DNA from 3 places in the Exiguobacterium sp. UBA7533 genome. Region 1 is predicted to be linked to each of the others. Evidence: a T-box and tRNA genes for the amino acid it is inferred to sense, from the RefSeq annotation. Region 1 holds a T-box; the other regions hold tRNA genes.
What was found. A T-box is a leader RNA that pairs with one kind of tRNA and senses whether it is charged. The one in region 1 lies ahead of argS (arginine--tRNA ligase), so its partner is inferred to be a tRNA-Arg.
Positions count from the first base shown of each region.

Region 2: it has a tRNA-Arg gene. The T-box ahead of argS (arginine--tRNA ligase) is inferred to sense a tRNA for this amino acid. The anticodon was not compared.
Region 3: it has a tRNA-Arg gene. The T-box ahead of argS (arginine--tRNA ligase) is inferred to sense a tRNA for this amino acid. The anticodon was not compared.

Region 1 is NZ_DLMP01000014.1:189,538-192,820, forward strand. Features, by position in the region: gene B2U10_RS13935 (GGDEF domain-containing protein) at 1-1,165, opposite strand, end outside; T-box leader at 1,295-1,514, shown strand; gene argS (arginine--tRNA ligase) at 1,574-3,256, shown strand.
Region 2 is NZ_DLMP01000001.1:630,272-633,554, reverse strand. Features, by position in the region: gene whiA (DNA-binding protein WhiA) at 1-663, shown strand, start outside; gene B2U10_RS03175 (hypothetical protein) at 746-982, shown strand; partial or broken gene clpP (ATP-dependent Clp endopeptidase proteolytic subunit ClpP) at 1,101-1,685, opposite strand; tRNA gene B2U10_RS03165 (tRNA-Arg) at 1,868-1,943, opposite strand; gene B2U10_RS03160 (RNA polymerase subunit sigma-54) at 2,098-3,240, shown strand; gene B2U10_RS03155 (glutaredoxin family protein) at 3,231-3,283, shown strand, end outside.
Region 3 is NZ_DLMP01000001.1:381,469-384,751, reverse strand. Features, by position in the region: gene racE (glutamate racemase) at 1-183, shown strand, start outside; gene rph (ribonuclease PH) at 184-939, shown strand; gene B2U10_RS01935 (XTP/dITP diphosphatase) at 936-1,529, shown strand; gene B2U10_RS01930 (metallophosphoesterase family protein) at 1,535-2,044, shown strand; tRNA gene B2U10_RS01925 (tRNA-Arg) at 2,118-2,191, shown strand; gene B2U10_RS01920 (hypothetical protein) at 2,294-2,818, shown strand; gene B2U10_RS01915 (hypothetical protein) at 2,846-3,283, shown strand, end outside.

The sequences.
Region 1 (3,283 bases):
GTTGGACCGTTTCACGTGAGCGTTCTAAGACGCGACAAAAGGTACGAAGCAAACGAGATAATTCGTCAGCATTTGTCACATCATAGGCGTCTGCGACTTGATGGAACAGGATGATCGAAACATCGACCTCTCCGCTCGTAATCGAAGGAATCGCTAGCATCGAGTGACGATCGACAGGCAATCCGATTTGAATATCGTTTCCCCAGTCGCAACGCAGACCATAGATGATTGGGGTATGCAAATCGTCAGCTGACAAGGAATGAAACAGTGGTAACACGTCGATTGGTTGTTTCGTCCGAATGTTATAGATGACTTGTTTCCGCTGTTGTTGAATTGAGATCCAACCTTCAGAAAACGGCAACAGATGTGGTAAATCGAGGAGTAACGAATCGATCGTCTCGCGCTCGAAGCGGGAAATCAACAAGTGTTCCTTCGCATCATCAAATCGTTTGGCATTATCGTTTGCTTCAAGGGAGTCACCACGTTCTTGCAACAGACGTTTGAACAAGAAGAGAATCAAGGCGGATACTGTAGCCGCGACGAGCGGACTTTCATCGTAGAACCAGATTCCAAGTAGAGCACTTAACATGCTGATTCCATAAACGAGGGACTGAAGCTTCACGAGACGTCGCCAATCGTATTTCAAGTAGAGGAAGCGATTGACGAACAGACATTGGAAGTAAGAGACAAGGAAGACAGTGATCAAAAAGCCGATGAAGGGAAGCAGGGCTTTCGTATACGTAAAGTTTGAGCCGATCGGTCCACCGAGCGCTTCATACGCAAATACCGGAAGCGAGATGTAGACTAAATCAAACAAGGCGTTGATCGGGTAGAGATAGGCGAAACGTTTCCAGCGAATCGCTTTTCGGTGAGACATGAATTGAAAGACGAGAATACCGACTTGGCTTAAAATCAAAGCGTACGTCAAACCGTAATTGAGGAATAAAAATAAGATGATTCCTTCTTGGAATGTATAATAAATGCCACCACGACGGACATTATCGAACTGAAACAGGAGAACGAGCCCAAACAAATAAAGAGTATTGACGATGGAGATGGAAGGATGGAAGGTAGGTGGATGAACGATGCCAATCAATAATAACGTCAAGGCGACGAGACTGAAAACGATCCAGCTCGTCCGGGCTACCTGTTGGTAGTAGCGCATGAAACATCCCTCCCCCTGAGAAGTATCTTTTATTCCTATACCCGAATTGTGGAAATTTTGATAAGCCATTTACCAAAAAAATAAGGTTGAGAGAAAAGAAAGAATTGCGTATAATGTGAAAGATATCGAATACAGTCGATGATGAAGAGAGTAACGGTTGATTTTCGTCAACTAGCGAATCAGGGAATGGTGGAAGCCTGAGGACGAACCGGTCGTGAAGCGCACTTCTGAGACGCTACCCGATTCCTGAAGGAAAAGGCGTAGCCGGGGGAACCCCGTTATCCCCGAACAAGGTGGGTGTCAAAAATGACACCAAGAAGAGTGGTACCGCGGTCATTCCGTCTCTTTGCGCGTGGCGCAAGGGGCGTTTTTTATTGCCAAAAATCAGTGAAGCAGGAGGAAATAAAGATGAGTTATAAAACGCAATACGCAGAAGTATTACATCAAGTCATGGAAGGTGCCTTATCGGTTGAACAAATCGAACAACTGATCGAGCAACCGAAACATGAAGATCATGGAGATCTGGCATTCCCATGTTTCATGCTCGCGAAAGCATTCCGTAAAGCACCGAACATGATTGCTTCGGAGCTCGCAGAAAAAATTGATGCGCCGTTGTTCTCGAACGTTCAAGCTGTTGGTCCTTACATTAACGTCTTCTTGAACCGGGAAGTCGTCTCGCAAGAAATCGTCAACCAAGTCCTGACGGAGCAAGAGGCGTTCGGATCAAGTGAAGCGAATGGAAAAACGATCGTCACTGATTTTTCATCACCAAACATCGCGAAACCTTTCTCGATGGGTCACTTACGTTCAACAGTAATCGGAAATGCGCTCAACCAAATCTCACGTAAAAAAGGGTACGACGTCGTCGGTGTCAACCACTTAGGGGACTGGGGAACACAGTTCGGGAAATTGATGGTGGCTTACACGATGTGGGGTGAGGAAGAAGCGGTCCGTGCAGAACCAATCAAGGAATTGTTGAAATTATACGTCCGGTTCCACGAAGAAGCGGAAACAAATCCGACGCTTGAGGACGAAGGACGTCTCTGGTTCAAAAAACTCGAACAAGGTGATGAGCAGGCAACGACGCTTTGGACGTGGTTCCGTGAAGTCTCACTCGTCGAGTTCAACCGTGTTTATGAGATGCTCGGTGTTAAATTCGATAGTTTGAACGGAGAAGCCTTCTACAACGATAAGATGCAACACGTCATCGATTTGCTCGAAGAAAAAGATCTCCTCGTCGAATCAGAAGGGGCAATGGTCGTTGACCTCGAAGCAGAGGGTATGCCACCTGCCTTGATTAAAAAGAAAGATGGCGCAACGCTTTATGCGACACGTGACTTAGCAGCTGCTGTCTATCGTCTCGAAACGTACCGCTTTGAGCAAGCATTCTACGTCGTTGGCGGTGAACAAGCGCTTCACTTCAAGCAATTGTTCGCAGTCCTGAAGAAACTTGGATTTGAGAACGTCGACGGAATGCACCATGTACCGTTCGGTTTGATTATGAAAGACGGAAAGAAAATGTCGACGCGTAAAGGTCGGATCGTCTTACTTGAAGAAGTACTACAAGAAGCAATCGACGTCGCGAAGCAAAACATCGCGGAAAAAAATCCGAACTTAGCGAATGCCGAAGCCACAGCTCGTCAAGTAGGTGTTGGCGCCGTCATCTTCCATGATTTGAAAAATGAACGGATGAATAATATCGAGTTCGATCTTGAGCAGATGTTGAAATTCGAAGGTGAAACAGGACCGTATGTCCAGTATACGAATGCTCGTGCGCACTCATTGCTCCGTAAAGGTAGCTATGATGGCACACCATTCGCTGGTAGTGCCGATGATCATGCATGGGGTGTCGTCTCGATGCTAAACCAATTCTCGACGGTCATCGATCGCGCGTTTACACGTCGCGAGCCGTCAATCATCAGCCGTTACGTCTTAGATCTTGCACAAAGCTTCAATAAATACTACGGACACGTCCGTGTTCTCGAAGATGACGCAGCAAAACAATCGCGTCTTGCACTCGTCAAGTCCGTCACGATCGTCTTGACAGAAGGTCTTCGTTTACTTGGTGTCGGCGCTCCGGAAGAAATGTAAGACCAATCCACGAATAAGAAGAGGTAG
Region 2 (3,283 bases), on a different contig from region 1:
CAAGACCTCGGGATTTTAGGGGAAGGGTTCACGATGATTCGTTCCATCAGTGACACGATCTTAAACGATGAACGAAAAGCACGCGCGTATTTACGAGGGGCGTTCCTCGCAGGAGGTTCGCTCAACAATCCCGCAACGTCGTCGTACCACTTGGAAATCTTCAGCTTATATGAAGAACATAATGCGGCGCTCCGTGGTCTATCGAACGTTTTTGATTTGAACGCGAAGGCGATCGAACGGAAAAAGGGACACATTCTCTATATTAAAGAGAGCGAAAAGATTTCCGATTTCCTTAAGCTTGTCGATGCGACCCAATCGATGCTACGGTTCGAGGACGTGCGGATCTTAAAAGATATGCGTAACTCGGTCAACCGTCTCGTCAACTGTGAGACGGCGAACCTTAACAAGACGGTTGGCGCAGCATTACGCCAAGTTGAGAACATCAAGTTCCTCGAGCGAACGGTCGGACTCGATGTCTTACCGGATAAATTGAAAGAGATCGCGATCTTGCGCGTGACACATCAAGACGTCACGTTACAAGAGCTTGGTGAGATGGTCGAAAGCGGCTCCATCTCAAAATCAGGGATCAATCACCGGTTGCGGAAGATTGATCAAATCGCTGAAAAAGTACGAAACGGAGAGTCGATGACAGGGGCCATATAAGAGGGTCGCTTGCGGGATGAACCATAGTCTACTATAATATATAGTCGATGCAACTAAATGTTCGAATTAAGGAGTTTTTGAAATGGCTAACGAAAAGAAACGTATTTCGCTGACAGTCGATGCGAAGTTTGATGAAGTGTTAACAAAAAAAGCAAAAGCAATCGGTGTACCGAAAAGCACACTCGTTGCGTTCGCAACATCTTTATTCCTGAAACAATTACAAGCAGAAGAAGAGCTTTCGCCACATGCGAACGCGATCTACTCGCTGATTCGTGAAAACCACGATATCGTTTCAGACATCACAGACTTGATCGACTGATCATCGCCCTCTCGTTCTATAAGGAACGGGAGGTTTTTTGTATGTAACGATAACCGACAAGGCTTCGATTTTCTATGGATACAAAAAAGCGCCTCCCGAAGGAGACACTCTGGATGACTTATGCACGTTCCATGACGCGGTCGATGAGACCGTAATCAGCAGCAGCTTGTGCTGACATGAAGTTGTCACGCTCTGTATCGCGTTCGATGACTTCAAGTGGTTGTCCTGTGTTTTCAGCCATGATTTTGTTGAGGTGCTCACGCATTTTGATGATACGCTCCGCATGGATTTTGATATCCGATGCTTGACCTTGTGTACCACCGAGTGGTTGGTGGATCATGATTTCAGCGTTTGGTAACGCGAAACGTTTTCCTTTTGCGCCTGCTTGTAGCAAGAACGCACCCATCGATGCTGCCATACCGATACAAATTGTTGAAACTTGTGGCTTGATGAAGTTCATTGTATCGTAAATCGCCATACCGGCAGTGATCGAACCACCTGGGCTGTTGATGTAAAGCGAGATTTCTTTATCTGGATCTTCTGCTGCTAAGAACAGAAGCTGGGCAACGACTGAGTTGGCGACGTTGTCGTCAATCGCGCTCCCGAGAAGAATGATGCGGTCTTTTAGCAAACGTGAGTAGATATCGTAAGCACGTTCCCCGCGGTTTGTTTGTTCGATGACTGTTGGAATTAACATAGTCTTTGCCTCCTTATAGTTGGTATGTAGCTTCCTATTCGACTTATCCTTATCATAATCCTTTGGTCAATATTGGTCAAAAGATACGATGCGACTTTTAGGTATTTTTCCATTACAAGGGCAAATGAAACATATCAATATAGAAAAAAGGCAATGCCATTGCTGGCATTGCCTTGTAGTTGAATAAATGGTACACCCGGAGAGATTCGAACTCCCGACACCTGGTACCGGAAACCAGTGCTCTATCCCCTGAGCTACGGGTGCATCTGATGTACTGAACAATTAATAGTATAGCGACATTTTTTCAGAAAAGCAATAGGGAAGGATGACTTTTCTTTTCCTGAGCGGTTCGAGAAAGGTTCAGAGCACGTTTTTTAAAACGTTTCTTCTATAATAAGAAGTGGAGGAGGGGGAATCGATGGATCAACGCCAGGAACAGACGCAACAGATGACGTTATCGGCGTCACAACAATATCAGTTACATGTACTTGAGCAACCAGCAGCTGAGCTCGAGGAGGAATGGCGACGGTTGAAACGACGGTTGCATCGTCATTACCCGAATCAGGTTTCGTTAGAGGCCGAGCAGATGGCAGGACATTTGGCATCCTATGAAGACGAGCTTCTTGCACAAATACGTTTAGAATCAGTCAGACAGGAAATAGGATATATGGCGGAACAACTCATCGTGTATTTAGAAGCGGACGGTTTATTGCGGACATCGGACGAGGAGCTCGCTGCATCCTTCTCGACCGATGTCGCAACGATTACAGAAGCACGGACACTCTTACAACAATGTGAACCAGTCGGCATTGCTGCCCGCTCGGAGCGCGAGTGCCAATGGTTACAGGCGATCGAGCTAGACGACGCAGAATTGATCGGACTGACGGATCGGTTACGACATGAACCGGCGAGTCAAGTGTTCGCGCAGTTCAGTGAACAGGATCGAGCACGGTTGCGAAAACGATTGACGCGCCTGAGCCGGACACCGGATCTTCCTAAAGAAGAACGACCGGTCATGGCAGAAGCACGGATTCACCTGTTAGATGGAAAACTTCAGATTGACTGGATGACACTCGACATGGATCAGAAGTGGCTCGGATTAAAAGAGGCAACGCCTTTTTTGCGCGCGTACGAACGACGTCGCGTTACGATGCATGCCATCCTCTCGGTCTTGCTTGAGCGACAAGAACGCTGGTTCAAGGGAGAACTGCATCTTGAGCCACTGACGAAAAAACAAGTCGCTGAGGCGACGGGGCATCATCCGTCAACGATTGGTCGAGCGATTGCTGCGAAGTATGTCGAGACGGTCCATGGTCTCGTTGCTTTAGAAGACTTGTTCGTCTCACGGACGACAACCGGAGATTCGAGTTTTTTAATTAAACGGCGGATCGCCGAATACATTCAACATAGCGATCGTCCGTTAAGTGATCAGCAATTGACGGATCGTCTGCAAGCAGACGGTCTGACAGTCGCGCGACGGACGGTTGCGAAGTACCGGGCATCACTTGGTTTAACGAAAAAAACGATGCAGCAAAGGAAGGCGCAATCAGAATGGGATTAAAACGACACAGACACTTAACACTCTATTCACGTCCGGGATGTAC
Region 3 (3,283 bases), on a different contig from region 1:
GAAACCGCACTCGAAGTAGCAGCACTACTTGACTACAACACGATTTCAGCAGATGTGACACAAACACCAGAACATCGTTATTACGCGACAGGCGATATCCGCTCATTCGACCAAATTGCAACGGACTGGCTCGATCAGCCCATTCATGCGGAGCGCATCGTCCTTGGAACGGAGGAAGATTAAATGCGGACAGACCAACGAACGGCGGACGATCTCCGTCCAGTACAGTTATCAGTTGACATCAATAAACACGCGGAAGGTTCGATTTTGATTGAACTGGGTGATACGAAAGTCCTCTGCACGGCGACCGTCGAGGAAAGGGTACCACCATTTCTACGTGGAAAACGCCAAGGCTGGATCAATGCGGAATATTCGATGTTACCGCGGGCAACCGCTCAGCGGACTGCACGAGAAGCCGTTCGCGGCAAACAAACGGGACGGACGATGGAAATCCAACGTCTCATTAGCCGATCGCTTCGAGCGGTCGTCGATTTAGAAAAACTTGGTGAACGGACGATCTGGATCGATTGTGACGTCATTCAAGCTGATGGCGGAACACGAACAGCATCGATCACCGGTGGATTTTTAGCACTCGTTCGAGCTATCGATCAACTGATTCAAGCGGGAAAACTGACCGATACACCAATCAAAGAGGGCATCGCCGCCATCTCAGTTGGAATTGTCGAATCGAATGCCTTACTTGATTTATGCTACGAAGAGGATGCTGCAGCTGAAGTCGACTTCAATCTCGTCATGACCTCATCCGGTAAAATCGTCGAGATGCAAGCAACAGGAGAAGAGTCGACCTTTTCCCGTCAAGAGATGCTCGAAATGCTCGAACTTGGGGAAAAAGGTATTAAGGAACTGATTGAAGCCGGTCGCGAGGCACTCGGTGTTTCGTGGTGGTATGTAGGAGAAGAAGTGGGGGAACATAAATGAAAGTCATCGTCGCAACACATAACGCTGGTAAAGTGAAGGAACTCGAAAGCATGCTTGGGCGTCTCGGCTATACAGTCGAGTCGTTACTCGATCATTCGGATGCTAAAGAAACGGATGAGACAGGTGAAACATTCGAGGAGAATGCACTCTTAAAAGCAACAGAAGCAGCAGCCTACTTTGGTCACGCAGTACTTGCTGACGATTCAGGTCTTGAAGTCGATGCTTTAGATGGCGCTCCAGGTGTCTACTCGGCACGCTTCGCGGGTCTTGAAAAGTCGGATGCAGCGAACAACGCTCTACTACTTGAAAAGTTAGAAGGTGTTCCGGAAGAGGAGCGGACGGCACGCTTCGTTTGTGTACTCGCGCTAGCAAAACCAACAGGCGAAACATTGACGGTACGAGGAACAATGGAAGGGCGAATCGGTTTTGAAGCAACGGGATCGAACGGTTTCGGTTATGACCCATTGTTCGTCACGGCAAGTGGACAAACGGCTGCTGAGTTGACGAAAGAAGAAAAAGCGATGATCAGTCATCGTGGCAATGCATTGCGCAAGCTCGAACAGGACTTAACTACTTTCCTAGGAGTGTGATGAAAATGAGAGCGTTGATCGTTAGTGATAGCCATGGACTAGAACAAGAACTGCTTACGATATTCGAACGGCATCAGGACGTGGATTTGGCTTTTCATTGTGGAGACTCTCAATTGACACGCGACATTGAATCGTTATATCCATATCGTGTTGTACGGGGGAACTGTGATTATGGACACGATTTCCCGGAAGAAGTCACGTCGGAAATGGACGAGCATAAGGTCCTCTGTGTCCACGGACATCGTCAGGACGTCAAATATAGCCTAGATGTCTTGCAACATCATGCGAACGAAAAGCAAGCTGATATCGTTTTGTATGGTCATTCTCATGTTGCGAAGGCGGAGTATCGGGATGGTGTGTTATTCATCAATCCAGGATCGATTCGGATGCCACGCCATCGCCCAGACAAGACGTATGCGATTCTTGAAGTAGAACAAGACCGCTATTCTGTCGATTTTCTTGACATGAACGGGGATCGCGTCAATGCACTTCACCTCGACGGAACATTTTTGTAATAAAATAAATGCAATCTTTGTAATGTGATTGACACGAAAGAATTGTTCTAGTATAGTTTATTCGTGTTGACACGTCCCAATAGCTCAGCAGGATAGAGCAACGGCCTTCTAAGCCGTCGGTCGGGGGTTCGAATCCCTCTTGGGACGCTATAATTAAAATAGAGACTGCCCTTACGAGGGCGGTCTCTTTTTTTTATTTCAATTTTCGTTTATAATTAAGGTATCATGAACTCGAAAGGGATGAAAGCGATGTGGAAGAAAGTTGGTACAGTCCTGTTACTCAGTACGTTTCTTGTAGGGTGTAGTGAGATTTCAAATACAGTTGATGATGCAAAACAACAGGTCAACGATGTGAAAAATAGTGTCGATTATGCTGGAGAACTTCAAGGGATTGCGAAAGATACGGCACAAGTCACGTCAGACTTATCTTCTTCTTTGAATGAAGCGGCTGCGAAAGCACGCGAATCCACGAATCCGGAGCAAGCGCTCGACCAACAAGTCGAAAAGTTAAAGGAAAACGGAACGATTGATCAGTTCAATCAAGAGCTGGACCAAATCGACCAACGATTGGCGGGACTTGAAAATCCACCGCAAGAGTTACAAAATTTAAGTGCAAAGCTCGAGCAGTTCGTGAATCAATCAGAAGATATCACACGACTTCTTGAAACAGACGTCTCTCTCGATACATTAAATCGTCTTGGCATCGAACAAGCAGGGAAATTACAAGAGGCGATCACGAACTGGACATCATTGCTTGATCCATTCACAAACTGAACAGTGAATTAAAAGGAGTGTCGGAAAATGGGGACATCCCGCTGGATGGAACACGAATTAGAAGCGGAACGAGTGCGCATCCTCCGTTTGCCCGCATCTGAACAGGAACGGCTGGTCAAGGAATTAGAGACTGACCAATTGACAGGAGAAGACGTATTATACCGACTCTATGTCATTCAACCGCTATTACTGCATGACCGTGAACGATACGAAACTGTAGCAGAACGTTTTCTTGAAGTCGAGGGTGTGGAGCAAGTGCTCGCACTCTTTCTTTATGAACTCGGAGAACGGTATCCAATGAAGCTCGCTCTACGCTCGGCGTCACCGTATCTGCCGTATGGACTTGCGCTTCGGTTAGACGAGATCAAACAGCGGATGACGGTGCGAGAACAAAAGACGACACCGGTTCAAAAAAACAATGTTACTCAGAGTACTGTAACTTCCGGAACGGCGTTGATGCATGTG